DNA from 2 places in the Caballeronia sp. LZ024 genome. Region 1 is predicted to be linked to the other one. Evidence: predicted binding sites of a transcription regulator. Region 1 holds the regulator's gene; the other holds the start of a gene.

Region 1 (7,143 bases):
TTGTAATCTCCAGAACTTTGATCGCAGCGGGGCCGGTCGTTCGAATCGCCGGTTTTTACCGCAGATTCATTGGGCCGACGCCCTAAAATTCATACCTATTCGCAAGATAAGTGCGCTCGCACCGTTTTCAAGACCCTGAATTCGATGCGGTCTTTCTTTTTTGAACCTTTTCGCTGCGCCGGCTTACGCTTTTTCGTCGAGTGCGCGCATTTTTTCGCGCGCGGCTGCCACAGCCGCCTCGAACTGCCCGAGACCGTGCCAGCCAGTCGCCCGGCCGAGGCGCTTTCCGCGGCAGAAGAAAAACCACGTCGGCACGCCATGCAGCACGAAGCGGCGCCCCAGTTCGCGATGCTCATAGACATTGCTATGGAACCACTTGAGGCCAAGCGCGCGGATTTCGTCCGGCTTTGCGAGCATCGCTTTCTTCGCGATCTCGCAATTGAAGCAATCCACGCCCCAGAAGAACACGACCGCCAGTTCTTCCTCCGCCGACGCGAGCCCGGCGTCGAAATTTTCCGCGCTCAGTTCCTGCATGTTGAAGACGGAGAACGCGGTGGCGTCGACCGGGACGTTAGCCATGGCGTTCGCCGCTGCGCTATTTCGGCGCGGCGACGGTAACGAGCGCCGGGCGCAGCACGCGATCGGCGATCACATAGCCCTTTTGCAGCACGTTCACGATGGTGTTCGCTTCCTGCTCCGCCGGAACCATCGAAATGGCCTGGTGGCGATGCGGGTCGAATTTCTCGCCGACCGGGTTCAACGCGATCACACGGCCCTTTTCGAGCGCGCCGGTCAACTGGCGCAGCGTCAGTTCGACGCCTTCGCGCACCTTGGCGATATCGGTCGACGAATCCGCGAGCGCGGCTTCGAGACTATCGAGCACCGGCAGCAGGTTTTCCGCGAAGTTTTCGATGGCGAACTTGTGCGCCTTCGACACGTCTTCCTGAGCCCGGCGGCGAACGTTCTCCGTTTCGGCCTTGGCGCGCAGGAACTCTTCCTGGAGCGCGGCGACCTTCGCCTGTGCTTCGGCGAGTTGCGCTTCGGTTTCGTTCGCCTGAGCGGCTTCCGGCGCCGCTTCCGCGGGCTGTGCCGGCTGTGCGTTGTTGACGCCGGACGCGTCGGCGGACTGGCGCGCTGTGTCGTCGGCGGGCGTGGGGTTCTGGCTCGCTGGATTCTCTTGCGTGTTTTCCATGTCGCTGAATGTCTTGCTGAGGGTTGATTCGGATACGAACCGCGGGATGAACGCCGGAAGAAGCGGCCAAACCGCGTTGCAAAAATACAACTAGGGAAACGCGGACACCGATGCGTTCCCGCACCAGCGACTCATCTAGGGCTCGCGCCGGCATTTTCAAGAGCCGTTGCTCGATTTTTCGCCATTTCGGGTGCGACCGAAACACGCGGCAACAAGCAATTGACGGCTTCCTGCAGATTCACATTGAGCCCGTGGCGCCGGTCGCCTACACTTCGATCAGGCTCTCGTCGGCACAGGTTAACCCTAATCCTACGGAAGCATTTCAATCCGCTCAAGCCCTTGCCCGTTTCGCCCGCTCACCGGGGGTACCATGAAACTGACCTTTGCTATTGCGGTGGTCGCCCTGGTACTGGTTGCGGGAACCACGACCATCTGCATGTCCGGCGCCGTAACGGCGCGCAATACCGAATACGGCGGCATTCATGCCACCGTCGAGCAGTATTTCAATCCGGACCTGAAAATTTGTCGATGATCCGGCGATCGCGCTTGGTCGGCCGGCCCTGAAGCTCGGCCGCCGGCTCGCGATACGTCTTGCGCCGCTCGGTTTCCGCCAACCGCTTCTCGCGGCCTTCCTGCGTTTCGGCGTAGAGCGTCTGCGCGACCGTGGCCGGTCCGCGCACGTCGCAAATTCCCAGCACTTCCACTTGCCAGACGATCGGTTCGATGTCGATCTCCACGAGGTCGCCGACGCGCACGTCCTTCGACGGCTTCACGTTCGCCCCGCCTATCCTCACGCGGCCTTTCTCGACGGCGTCGCTCGCGAGCGAGCGCGTCTTGAAGAAGCGTGCCGCCCAGAGCCATTTGTCGATGCGAAGACGCGCACCGGGTTCAGTCGAAATCTTGTAGTTCATGAGAGTTCGGATTCCGTCAGGCGACCGCGCTCAACGGCTGAACCGTCTGCACCGGCCAGCCCTGCAGATGTTGCGCGACGATCTCGCCGAGCGCCTTGATCCACGCCGGCGACGCGTTCAGACAAGGAATGCGGTGAAACTCCTTGCCGCCCGCTCGCAGGAATTCGTCGCGCACCTCGATGCCGATTTCCTCGATGGTCTCCAGGCAATCGGCCGTGAAACCCGGGCAAAACACGTCCACGCGCTTCACGCCGCCCGCGCCCAGTTCGGCGAGCGTCGGCGCCGTGTACGGCTGCAGCCATTCCGCCCGGCCAAAGCGCGACTGAAACGTCACGCGGCATTCAACGGGCGTGAGCCCGAGCGCCGCCGCGAGCAGCGAGCCCGTCCGCTGGCACTGGTCGTGATAAGGATCGCCGAGATCCATCGTGCGCTTCGGCACGCCGTGAAAACTCAGCACGAGCTTGTCGCCGGCGGCGAAGTCCGGATGTCCGTGATGACGCCAGTAATCGCGCACTTGCTCGGCGAGCGCGCCGATGTAGGCCGGATGGTCGGCGTATTGGCGGATCGTGCGGATTTCGGGCTGATTGCGAACGCGTTTGAGCGCGTTGAAGGCGTCGTCGAAGGCGGTTGCGGTCGTCGACGACGAATATTGCGGATACATCGGCACGAGCAGCACGCGCTCGGCGCCTTCCAGCTTCAGTTGATTGAGCATCGCGGGAATGCCCGGCGTGCCATAGCGCATCGCGTAATCGACGATCACGTGGTAGTCGTTCGCCGCGAACAGGCGCCGCAACTGCTCGACCTGCCGCTCGGTGTACACCCGCAGCGGCGAGCCTTCCGGCAGCCACACCTGCGCATACTTTTTCGCCGACGCGCGCGAACGGAACGGCAAAATCGCGAGCCGCAAAATCAGTTGCCACACGATTTTCGGAATCTCGACGACGCGCGGATCGGACAGGAACTGCGCGAGGTACTTGCGCACGGCGCGCGGCGTGGGCGCATCAGGCGTGCCGAGATTGATCAGCAGCACCGCGACCCGACGCGAGGCGGCGTGCTGCGAAGGCAACTCGAGATCGAAACGCATGAAGGAAGCGGCCGGATGAGCGACGTCGTGAAGTGAAGACCATTATAGCGGCGCGGCTCGCGACGCAGCATCGGCCGAACGGCCTAGTGGCGCTTGCGTGCGCGGCGGCGCAAGATCTCAGCGAGACGGCGCCGTTACTGCTGGCTGAGCGACATGGAAAGCAGCCGCGCGGTGATGTCGACGATCGGGATCACGCGGTTGTAGGCCATACGCGTCGGCCCGATCACGCCGAGCGTGCCGACGATCTTGCCGTTCACTTCGTATGGCGCCGTCACCACGCTCATTTCCTCGATCGGCACGAGATTCGACTCGCCGCCGATGAAAATCTGCACGCCTTGCGCGTGGCTCGATACGTCGAGCAATTGCAGGAGACTTGTCTTTTGGTCGAATACATCGAAAAGCTTGCGCAGCCGCGCCATATCGGACGAAAGGTCCGCCACTTCCAGCAAGTTGCGTTCGCCGGAAATCAGGAGCGTGTCGCCGGGATCGGTTTCATCCGTGCTGGCGGCCACCGCCGCGTGCATCAGCGTGGTCATGTCGCCGCGCAACTGGTCGATTTCCTCGCGAAGTCGGCGACGTACCTCGTCGAAGGAGAGACCGGCGAAGTGCGCGTTGATGTAATTCGACGCCTCGGTCAGCTGCGACGGCGAATAATCGCGCTGGGTCGCCATGATGCGGTTCTGGACGTCGCCTTCCGGCGTCACGATGATGAGCAGGATGCGCTTGTCCGACAGCCGCATGAACTCGATCTGCTTGAACATGTGGCTGCGCCGCGGGGTGAGAATCACGCCCGCGAACGACGAGAGATTCGAGAGCACGCTCGCCGCCGCCGCGACGATCTTCTGCGGCTCCTCGCCCTGCAGGCGCGTCTTGACGGCGGTGGTCATCGCCTCGTCTTCCGGCGCCTCGACCGTGAGCATGGTGTCGACGAAGACGCGATAGCCGCGCGGCGTGGGAATGCGCCCCGCCGAGGTATGCGGGCTCGCGACGAGTCCGAGCTCCTCCAGGTCCGACATGACGTTGCGGATCGTGGCCGGGCTGAGTTCGAGGCCGGAGTAGCGCGACAACGTGCGCGACCCCACCGGCTGACCTTCGGCGATGTAGCGCTCGATCAACGTCTTGAGGAGGGTTTGTGCACGTGGGTCTAGCATGGGCAAATTTTAGCTCAACGCGTCATCGTACGGCGAGCGCGCCGGCGCCTTCGCCATGACGCACCCGAATTCATGATGTGCTCCATTCTAGCCACAAACAATCCGGACGACGGACAAGCACGCGCGTGCTGAGAGCCGGGTTCGCCCACGGTTCTTTTCGACCTTCACCTATGGTGTAATGCCGGCATGGAAATAGGCCAATTCAAGACCGTCGCGCTCGTGGGGCGCACCAACACACCCGGCATCGAAGAGCCGCTGGCTTCGCTCGCCTCGCTGATCGCGAGCCAGGGCTTCGAAGTCGTGTTCGAGGCGCAGACGGCCAAGGAAGTCGGCGTGAGCGGCTATCCCGCGCTTTCGACGGCGGAAATCGGCGCGCGCGCGAATGTCGCCGTGGTGCTCGGCGGCGACGGCACGATGCTCGGTCTCGGCCGGCAGCTCGCGCCGTACAAGACGCCGCTCATCGGCGTGAACCACGGGCGGCTCGGCTTCATCACGGACATTTCCCTCGCACAGATGCGCGACCTCGTCCCGCAGATGCTCGCCGGCAGTTTCGAGCGCGAGGAGCGCACCCTGCTCGAAGCGCGCATCGTCCGCGACGGCAAGCCGATCTACCACGCGCTCGCGTTCAACGACGTCGTCGTCAACCGCAGCGGCTTTTCGGGCATGGCGGAACTGCGCGTCTCCGTGGACGGCCATTTCATGTACGACCAGCGCTCCGACGGCCTGATCGTCGCAACACCAACCGGCTCGACCGCTTACTCGCTTTCCGCCGCCGGACCGATCCTGCATCCCTCGTTGCAGGGCTTTTTGCTCGTGCCGATCGCGCCGCATTCGCTCTCGAACCGGCCGATCGTGCTGCCGGACGACTCCAAGGTCGATATCCAGATCATCGGCGGGCGCGACGTCAATGTGAACTTCGACATGCAGTCGTTCACCGCCGTCGAGCTGAACGACACGATCGAAGTGCGTCGCTCGCGTCATACGGTGCCGGTGCTGCATCCGGTCGGCTACAGCTATTTCGCGACGCTGCGCAAGAAGTTGCACTGGAACGAGCATCCGTCGCAGGAAGACGCTTCTTAAACAGCATCCAAGCCTTCATCCATGCTCCGTCATCTCTCGATTCGCGACTTCGTGATCGTCGCCGCGCTCGACCTCGAATTCGACAGCGGTTTCACGGTTTTTTCGGGTGAAACCGGCGCCGGCAAATCCATTCTGATCGACGCGCTCGCGCTCACGCTCGGCGCGCGCGGCGACGCGAGCGTCGTACGCACGGGCGAAGCGCGCGCCGACATCACCGCCGAGTTCTCGACGCACGAGGGCGTATCGCACTGGCTCGAGGAGCACGCGCTCGCGGCGGACGAGTCGGACACCGTGATGCTGCGCCGGGCCGTCGATTCGAACGGCCGCTCGCGTGCATTCATCAACGGTACGCCGGCGACGCTCACGCAGTTGCGCGAAGTCGGCGAGATGCTCGTCGACATTCACGGGCAGCACGCGCACCAACTCCTGATGCGCCCGGACGCGCAACGCGAACTCTTCGATACCCACGCGGGCCTCACGGAGACCACCGCTTCCGTCACGCGCGCCTATCGCGCGTGGCGCGAGGCCGCGCAGGCGGTCGATGCAGCGCAGAGCCGCGACCGCGAGCTGCAACTGGAGCGCGAACGGCTCGCGTGGCAACTGAGCGAATTCGACAAACTCGCGCCGCAGCCCGGCGAATGGGAGGACGTGAGCGCGGAGCATCATCGGCTGTCGCATTCGGCGAGTCTTATTGACGGCGTGCAGGGCGCGCTCGACGCGCTATCCGAATCCGACGAAGCGATGATCACGCAACTCGCCGCGATCATCTCGAAGCTGCGCGGTCTCGCCGACATCGACCCGGCGCTGTCGGACGTGCTCGCTTCGCTGGAACCGGCGGAGATCCAGTTGCAGGAAGCGTCGTATTCGCTCTCGCACTATGCGCAGCGGCTCGAACTCGACCCCGACCGGCTCGCGCAGGTCGAAAAGCGCATGGACCAGTTGCACTCGACCGCGCGCAAGTTCCGCCTGCAGCCCGAAGCGCTGCCCGAGGAACACGAAGCGCGCCGCCAGCAGCTCGCGCAGCTCGATGCCGCCGCCGACCTCGATGCGTTGCGCGCCACGGAGTCGAAAGCGAAGGACGCGTATCTGGCCGAGGCCAAGGTGCTGTCGAAGGCGCGCGCCAAGGCGGCGAAGGCACTCGGCGCGGCGGTCACGGTCGGCATGCAGGAATTGTCGATGGCGGGCGGCCGCTTCGACGTCGCGCTGGTCCCGCTCGCCGAAGGCGGCGCGAACGGGCTTGAACAGATCGAATTCCGCGTCGCGGGCCATGCGGGCGTGGCGCTGCGGCCGCTTGCGAAGGTGGCGTCCGGCGGCGAACTGGCGCGCATCAGCCTCGCGCTCGCCGTGATCGCGAGCACCGCCAGCCCCACGCCGACGCTGATCTTCGACGAGGTCGATACCGGAATCGGCGGGGGTGTCGCGGAGGTCGTGGGACGGCTGCTGCATCAGCTCGGGCGCGATCGTCAGGTGCTGTGCGTCACGCATTTGCCGCAGGTCGCGGCGCGCGGCGATCAGCACTTTCAGGTCGCGAAGGCGGGCGATTCGAATGGCGGAACCGTCAGCACGGTCACGGCGCTCGACAAGGCGAAGCGCGTCGAAGAAGTCGCGCGGATGCTCGGCGGGATCGAGATTACCGCGACGACGAGAAAGCACGCGAAGGAGATGCTGGCGGCCTGATGCGAGCGGGCGAGCGATGAATCCGGCGGATTCGCAGCCCCTCCCACC
Region 2 (7,143 bases), 2.2 Mb from region 1:
GCAAGCCCGCGATCATCGTGCAGGGACGCGCCGACGCGCTCGTGCCGATCAACCATGCGTCGCGGCCGTATCTCGGCGCGAATCAGGTGGCGGAAGGCAAGTCGAGCCAGCTCGCGCTCTACGAGATCACGAACGGCCAGCATTTCGATGCGTTCCTGAGCGTCGCGGGCTTCGATACGCGGTTCGTGCCGGTGCATTACTACAACATTCAGGCGCTGAACCTGATGTGGAACCATCTGAAGAACGGCGCGGCGCTGCCGCCGTCGCAGGTGGTGCGCGCGACGTCGCGCGGAGGTACGCCGGGCTCGGCGCCCGCGCTGACGACGGCGAATCTGCCGGCGATATCCGCGAATCCGGGCGCGAATGCGATCACGGTCGCGGGAGGGGCGGTGAACGTGCCGAATTGACCGGCGGTTGAGTTGCGATAAGAAGAAAGCCGTTCGCCCTTTGCGGGGCGAACGGCTTTTTTGCTTTCGGGCTGGCGGGCGCATTGCTGCTCGCGCGACGCGTCCGTTGTGCTTGCGGAGTCATGTGCGGTCACGCTGCGAGAGACTTCAGAACGGTTCGGGCGGTGGCGCCGCGCTCACTGCGTCGGCGACGACGTCTGCGCCGGGGCGGATGCAGCGACCGCATCGGACGCCTGGATCGCGGTTGCGGCGGCCGCGGGCGCCTGCACGACGATCGGCGTCGGTGTGAGTTCGGGCGAGTTCAAAATCAGCGACGGCGCGAGCGTCTCGCTCCTGATGGTTTCGCCGGCAATCGGCGAACTGCGCGGCACCGTGTAGAGATAGTGGTTCATCAGCGTGAAAAAGCGGTCGTAGAACTTGCCCGCCGGGACCGTTTCGCTGGAGATCTTGACCATCGCGTCGCTGTTCGAGCGGATCGGCAGCGACAGCGAGCCGAGCACGCTCAAGCCCACACTCGCGGACGTGTCGCTTTTCTTGAGCGCGTAGCCGTCCTGCACGGCGTTCACGTAGGCGATGCTGGTGTTGGTCGTGTTTTCGCCGGGCGTGCAGACGACATGGAACGACACGACGACGTGCGTCTCCGGTGTCGGCTGGAAGTTCTTGTTGGCGTCGACGGTGTCGGGCTGGACCATCGTGGTCAGGAAGCCCTGGGAGAGCAGTGCGCGGCGGGCGGCTTCGCAGGTTTCCTTCGTCGGCGCTTCAAAGTTGCGCGCGTACGGGCTCGGGCCGGTGCTGAACATTTCCTGCTGGTAGCTGGGCGTGGGCGTGGTCTTGCCGCCGCAGGCGGCGAGGGCGATCAGCGGGAGGCCGAAGAAGAGGAATCGGATGCGCATTGGAAAGGAAGGCGAGTGACGTCGGCGGGGTAGATTGTAGTGCCGGTGCAGAGGCGCACGTAAAAGCGAAGCGCGCTTTACGTCGACGCGCATTTCGTCTCTCGACCATTCCCTTCTTGAAATTGCCACGACCCGTCCATATAATTGGCACTCACCGCACGAGAGTGCTAACAAGTTTGCCGTCCGGTGGCGCCAAGCCCGCTGGTACGGGTTTTCCCGCGTTTCTTCAGTCTCAATCAAGAGAGGAGTGTGTATGAACCTTCGTCCTTTGCACGATCGCGTCATCGTCAAACGTCTGGATCAGGAAACCAAGACTGCCTCGGGCCTCATCATCCCCGACGCGGCAGCCGAAAAGCCGGATCAAGGCGAAATCCTGGCCGTCGGCCCGGGCAAGCGCGATGACAAGGGTACGCAGAACGCCCTCGACGTCAAAGTGGGCGACCGCGTGCTGTTCGGTAAGTACGCCGGCCAGACCGTCAAGGTCGACGGGCAAGAACTGCTCGTGATGCGCGAAGAAGACATCATGGCCGTTCTGGTCAAGTAAGCATCTTTCTAGTCAGTCGGCCCGGCGCGCTCAAACGCGATCGACTCGCTCTCGCCCGAAGCGCCCCGGCCGATAAAACCGAAACGAATCAAGGAGTTTGAATATGGCAGCTAAAGAAGTCGTATTTGGCGATTCCGCTCGCGCCAAGATGGTCGAAGGCGTGAACATCCTCGCGAACGCAGTCAAGGTCACGCTCGGTCCGAAGGGCCGCAACGTCGTGCTCGAACGCAGCTTCGGCGGCCCGACGGTCACGAAGGACGGTGTGTCGGTCGCGAAGGAAATCGAACTGAAGGACAAGCTCCAGAACATGGGCGCGCAAATGGTCAAGGAAGTGGCTTCCAAGACCAGCGACAACGCCGGCGACGGCACGACCACGGCGACGGTTCTGGCCCAGTCGATCGTTCGCGAAGGCATGAAGTACGTCGCATCGGGCATGAACCCGATGGACCTGAAGCGCGGCATCGACAAGGCCGTCACGGCCGCCATCGAAGAACTGCGCAAGATCAGCAAGCCGTGCACGACCAACAAGGAAATCGCGCAAGTCGGCGCGATCTCGGCGAACAGCGATTCGTCGATCGGCGACCGCATCGCCGAAGCCATGGACAAGGTCGGCAAGGAAGGCGTGATCACGGTTGAAGACGGCAAGTCGTTGCAAGACGAGCTGGACGTCGTGGAAGGCATGCAGTTCGACCGCGGCTACCTGTCGCCGTACTTCATCAACAACCCGGACAAGCAAGTCGCCGTCCTCGAAAACCCGTTCGTGCTGCTGCACGACAAGAAGGTGTCGAACATCCGTGACCTGCTGCCGGTACTGGAACAAGTCGCGAAGGCTGGCCGTCCGCTGCTCATCATCGCTGAAGACGTCGAAGGCGAAGCGCTCGCAACGCTCGTCGTCAACAACATCCGCGGCATCCTGAAGACGGTTGCCGTCAAGGCTCCGGGCTTCGGCGACCGTCGCAAGGCCATGCTCGAAGACATCGCCATCCTGACGGGTGGTCAAGTGATCGCCGAAGAAACCGGCCTCACGCTCGAAAAGGCAACGCTGGCTGAACTGGGTCAGGCGAAGCGCATCGAAGTGGGCAAGGAAAACACGACGATCATCGACGGCGCAGGCGAAGCCGCTTCGATCGAAGCGCGCGTGAAGCAAGTGCGCACGCAGATCGAAGAAGCCACGTCGGACTACGACCGTGAGAAGCTGCAAGAGCGCGTGGCGAAGCTGGCCGGCGGCGTGGCAGTGATCAAGGTCGGCGCTGCGACCGAAGTCGAGATGAAGGAAAAGAAGGCACGTGTTGAAGACGCACTGCACGCAACGCGCGCAGCGGTGGAAGAAGGCATCGTGGCAGGCGGCGGCGTTGCGCTGATCCGCGCTCGCAAGGCAATCGAAGGCCTGAAGGGCTTGAACGCCGACCAGGACGCAGGCATCAAGATCGTGCTGCGCGCGATGGAAGAGCCGCTGCGTCAGATCGTCACGAACGGCGGTGAAGAAGCCAGCGTCGTGGTGGCAGCGGTTGCAGCCGGCGAGGGCAACTACGGCTACAACGCGGCAACGGGCGAGTATGTCGATCTGGTCGACGCAGGTGTGGTCGATCCGACGAAGGTGACGCGCACGGCGCTGCAAAACGCGGCATCGGTGGCGGGTCTCCTGCTGACGACCGACTGCGCTGTTGCCGAGCTGCCGAAGGAAGATGCTCCGATGGGTGGCGGCATGCCCGGCGGCATGGGCGGCATGGGCATGGACATGTAAGAACGGCTCGCGCCGCTCTGCATTCCGGACGCGGGTTTCCAAGGGAATCCGCGTCCGTGCCAAAGTGAAAAACCCGCAAGGTCGAAAGACCTTGCGGGTTTTTTGTGCATGTCAGGATTATTTCGACTGCGCCCGCATTTGCTCGGCGACCGCCTTGTAGTCGTAGGTCGGATAAAACTCGGTCGTGTAGCCGCCCCACGCGGTGTTCTCGATCGCGCGGTTCACCTCGCGCAGACGGTCGGCCGGCACGCGCAGCGTGACCACCTGACCGATGCCCATCATCACGTACCACGAGACCACCTGCACGCCGGGCGGGGGAAACGCCTTGAAGTAGCCTTGCTCCTTCAACTGTTCGTTGATCTTCGGCAAGGGTTTCGACTGGTCGTGTTTCAGGAAGATCGTGAGCAGGAAGGTGCCATCGCCGGCTGGCGTGGCGTTCGGCGGCGGTGTCGCATCCGTTTGCGCCGACACCGCCGCAGGCAGCGCGGCGCACAGCATCGCGGCAAGGCTCATCGCTCCAATCCACCTGCGCATCGGTTTCTCCTCGCATAAGAATCGAACGTCACTTGTGATGCGGCTTGAGACGCGCGAGCAGATGCAGCGCGTTCGGCTGGGCGGCGCCCTGGGCCGTGTTGTCGAACACGCACCACACCTGCGCGCCTTTTTTCGCGCGCTGTTGCAGCGTGTGGGCGAGGTCGTCGAGGTAGGTGTAGTCGTAGGACGATTTGTATAGATCCGGCGACCCGTGCAGCCGCACATACACGAGCGACGCGTCCGCGCGATGCCTGATCTCGCATTCATCGGGAATCGGGTCGGCGTCGACATAGGCGATGTGTTTCGACTTCAGCAGTGCGGCCGCCTCGGTCGTGAACCACGTCGGATGGCGCGCCTCGCACGCGACAGGCAACTGCGTGCGCTCGCGCAGCGCGCTGAAAAACGTTTCGGCGACGTTCGCATCGAACGCGAGGCTGGGCGGCAGTTGCACGAGCCAGCAGCCGAGCTTGTCGCCGAGTTTGCCGGTAGTGTCGAGAAATTCGTCGAGCAGCGCCTCGCAGCCGACGAGCCGCGCATCGTGCGTGATCGCCTTGGCGAGCTTCACGGAAAACCGAAACGACGTCGGCACGCTCTGTGCCCAGTTTTCGTAAGTCTGGGCGCGATGCGGCTTGTAGAAGCTGGAATTGATCTCGACGCAAGTGAGCACGTGCGCGTAGCGTTCCAGATGCGTGCCCTCGGCGGGGAAGTGCGAGCCGACGGCGCTCGTCAGGCCCCAGCCGGCGCAGCCGACGCGGATCGCGCCGTGATGGATTGCCTTGTGAAGGTGGGGCAGTCGATACGGCATGCGCTCTCAACGCCTCGTCGTAGTAGGGTTAGTGACGCGCTGCACCCGGCGCGGCTGGCGGCGGCTCGTCCGCGACGGCATCGGGCGGCGTCGCGCCGTCGGTGTCGTCCATGTCGTTCGAGCGCGCCCAGAAAAAGCGGTCCGGCAAATACGCGCCCATGCCCGGACGGAACGCGGCGCGCGTCGCCTGGAACAGATACTCCTGCGCCTCGCGCGCGGCTTCGGCCGGTTCCTGGCCGTTGGCGAGCAGCGCGGCGATGGCCGAACCGAGCGTATCCGTCAGACCCATCATGCGATTCGGGCTGCGGTCCCACGTGTCCTGCCGCACCTGGCCTTCCTCGCTGTAGAGCGTGTTGACGTGCCGATGCGTGCCCGTCTCCGTCGCGAGAATATATTCGCAGCCCTGCGCGAGCAAATGCGAGATCGCGGCGTCGAGGCTCGGCGCTTCGGCGTCGCCGTCCGGCTGGGCGAGCTGCAACAACGTGGCGTGATCGGCGACTAGCATGGTCGTCTGCGGCACGAGCAGGTCGGCGAGCGATTCGCGCAGTTCGTCGGCGGAAAGGACGTGTTCATCGTCGAGCGTGAAGTCGGGAGCGAGGATCAGCGGGATGTCGTCGTAGTCGGCGACCACCTCGGCGATCGCGCTCACCACTTCTGCCCGTGTCGCCGCGCCGATCTTGAACGCGGCAATCGGCATGTCCTCCAGCAACATGCGCGCCTGGGTCGCGACCGTGTCCGGATCGAGGCCGGTGACTTCGTCGGTCGTGGCCGAATCGCGCACCGTGTAGCCCGTGAGCACGGACACGCCGTGACAGCCCATGCTCGCGAGCGTCAGCAGGTCGGCTTGCAGACCGAAGCCGCCGGTCGGGTCGGAGAGGCCGAACGTGAGAACGATCGGAGGCGTGTCGCTGGGCATGACGAAAGCGGGCATGGAAGATCGAAAAGGCGTAAAAAAGCGGCTGGAAGCAACGCGGGGCAACGTGGGACAAAGCGCCGCGCCGGCTGGCGAACGAGCCTTTGACCACGTGCCCGGACGCCAGACCAAAACGGTGTAATTGCTTCGATTATGCGGCCTAATCGCACTGGAGGGGCGCGAGCGGGCATTCTTTGCGTACATTTTGCGGAAGATTGGCGCGGGCGCCCGCTCGATCGTCGCGGCTTCCGATGACCGCGCGGCGGGACCGGTCCGCGGTATGATTTCGCGCTGTCGCCACGGCAGGGGGAAGCGGTCTCGAAGACCGCGAAACGCCCGGCTGGAAAGCCTGTTGCTAGGCATCGGGGCGGCAACACGGTACCATCATGTCCTTAATTTCAACCGACCATTCGACTCGGCATAAGCATGGAATACAGAAGCTGGATGTGCCTGATCTGCGGCTGGATCTACGACGAAGAAGCGGGCCTGCCCGAAGAAGGCATTGCGCCCGGCACGCGCTGGGAGGACGTTCCGATCAACTGGACCTGCCCCGAGTGCGGAGCCCGTAAGGAAGACTTCGAGATGGTCCAGATCTGAGCCGGCATCGCGCGCCGGCACCGATGCCGCGCCGCATGACGTCACCGTCATGCGGCGCGCGTCTTTTGGGCGTGGGTTTTGTCGGGCCTTTTTGTTGCGATGAAGGAAACGCCGCCCGCCACGCGACACAAACGATCGAACCCCATTCGCGTGATTTAGGCTTACGCTTGAGTGTCGGCCCGACGTCGGAACGATGGGCCGAAGGGCTGGTGGCCCGTTCGATGTCCGGCTTGAGCCCGGGTTGGGGCCGCCCCGGCTGGCCTGTTCGATCCGGTTCAGCCATGATGCAGTTCAACCGCGTGCGGCCGAGGGCCGCGAAACGGCACGTGAGCGCTTCCATGACCATTCGACCCGACCTGCCCGATTTGTCCGTTGCGTTCGAAGCTTTGCCCAATCCGCGCGGCGGGTCGGTGCGCAGCGCCGAAATGGCGCTCGCCGACGCGCTGCATGCCTTCCAGCGTCAGGGCGACTCGGCCGCGGCGCTCAAGCGCGCGATCAACGCGCTGCACGCCGCGGGCTGGCTCCCGGGGCAGCGTTTCACGGAGACGCTGGCGCTCGTCGCGCCGCTCGGCGACGACAGCGACGCCAACCGCACGCGCATCGCCGATACGCTGCGCGTGTTCGGCGCCGCGGTCGAGCGGCGCAACTTGCGCGAGCTCGCGTGTTCGACCGTTCTCTTCGACCACTACCGCGCCCTGCACGCGCT

What was found. Region 1 encodes HrcA, which represses chaperone genes, less so after heat shock. Its sites were predicted from a motif close to TTAGCACTCNNNNNNNNNGAGTGCTAA; they were not measured.
Region 2: QCE48_RS11860 (co-chaperone GroES) is a predicted target of HrcA. The motif match lies at 1,445-1,471, and genes of this name have one in related genera.

The regions. Positions count from the first base shown of each region.
Region 1 covers NZ_JARUXL010000001.1:473,363-480,505, reverse strand. Annotated here, with positions in the region: gene QCE48_RS02275 (thioredoxin family protein) at 184-579, opposite strand; gene grpE (nucleotide exchange factor GrpE) at 596-1,192, opposite strand; gene QCE48_RS02265 (hypothetical protein) at 1,563-1,724, shown strand; gene QCE48_RS02260 (RNA-binding S4 domain-containing protein) at 1,696-2,103, opposite strand; gene hemH (ferrochelatase) at 2,120-3,187, opposite strand; gene hrcA (heat-inducible transcriptional repressor HrcA) at 3,322-4,338, opposite strand; gene QCE48_RS02245 (NAD kinase) at 4,525-5,418, shown strand; gene recN (DNA repair protein RecN) at 5,440-7,095, shown strand.
Region 2 covers NZ_JARUXL010000001.1:2,628,473-2,635,615, reverse strand. Annotated here, with positions in the region: gene QCE48_RS11870 (D-(-)-3-hydroxybutyrate oligomer hydrolase) at 1-407, shown strand, start outside; gene QCE48_RS11865 (DUF2242 domain-containing protein) at 584-1,300, opposite strand; gene QCE48_RS11860 (co-chaperone GroES) at 1,554-1,844, shown strand; gene groL (chaperonin GroEL) at 1,948-3,588, shown strand; gene QCE48_RS11850 (hypothetical protein) at 3,706-4,122, opposite strand; gene QCE48_RS11845 (DUF72 domain-containing protein) at 4,151-4,927, opposite strand; gene QCE48_RS11840 (hydroxymethylpyrimidine/phosphomethylpyrimidine kinase) at 4,956-5,843, opposite strand; gene QCE48_RS11835 (rubredoxin) at 6,267-6,437, shown strand; gene QCE48_RS11830 (hypothetical protein) at 6,776-7,143, shown strand, end outside.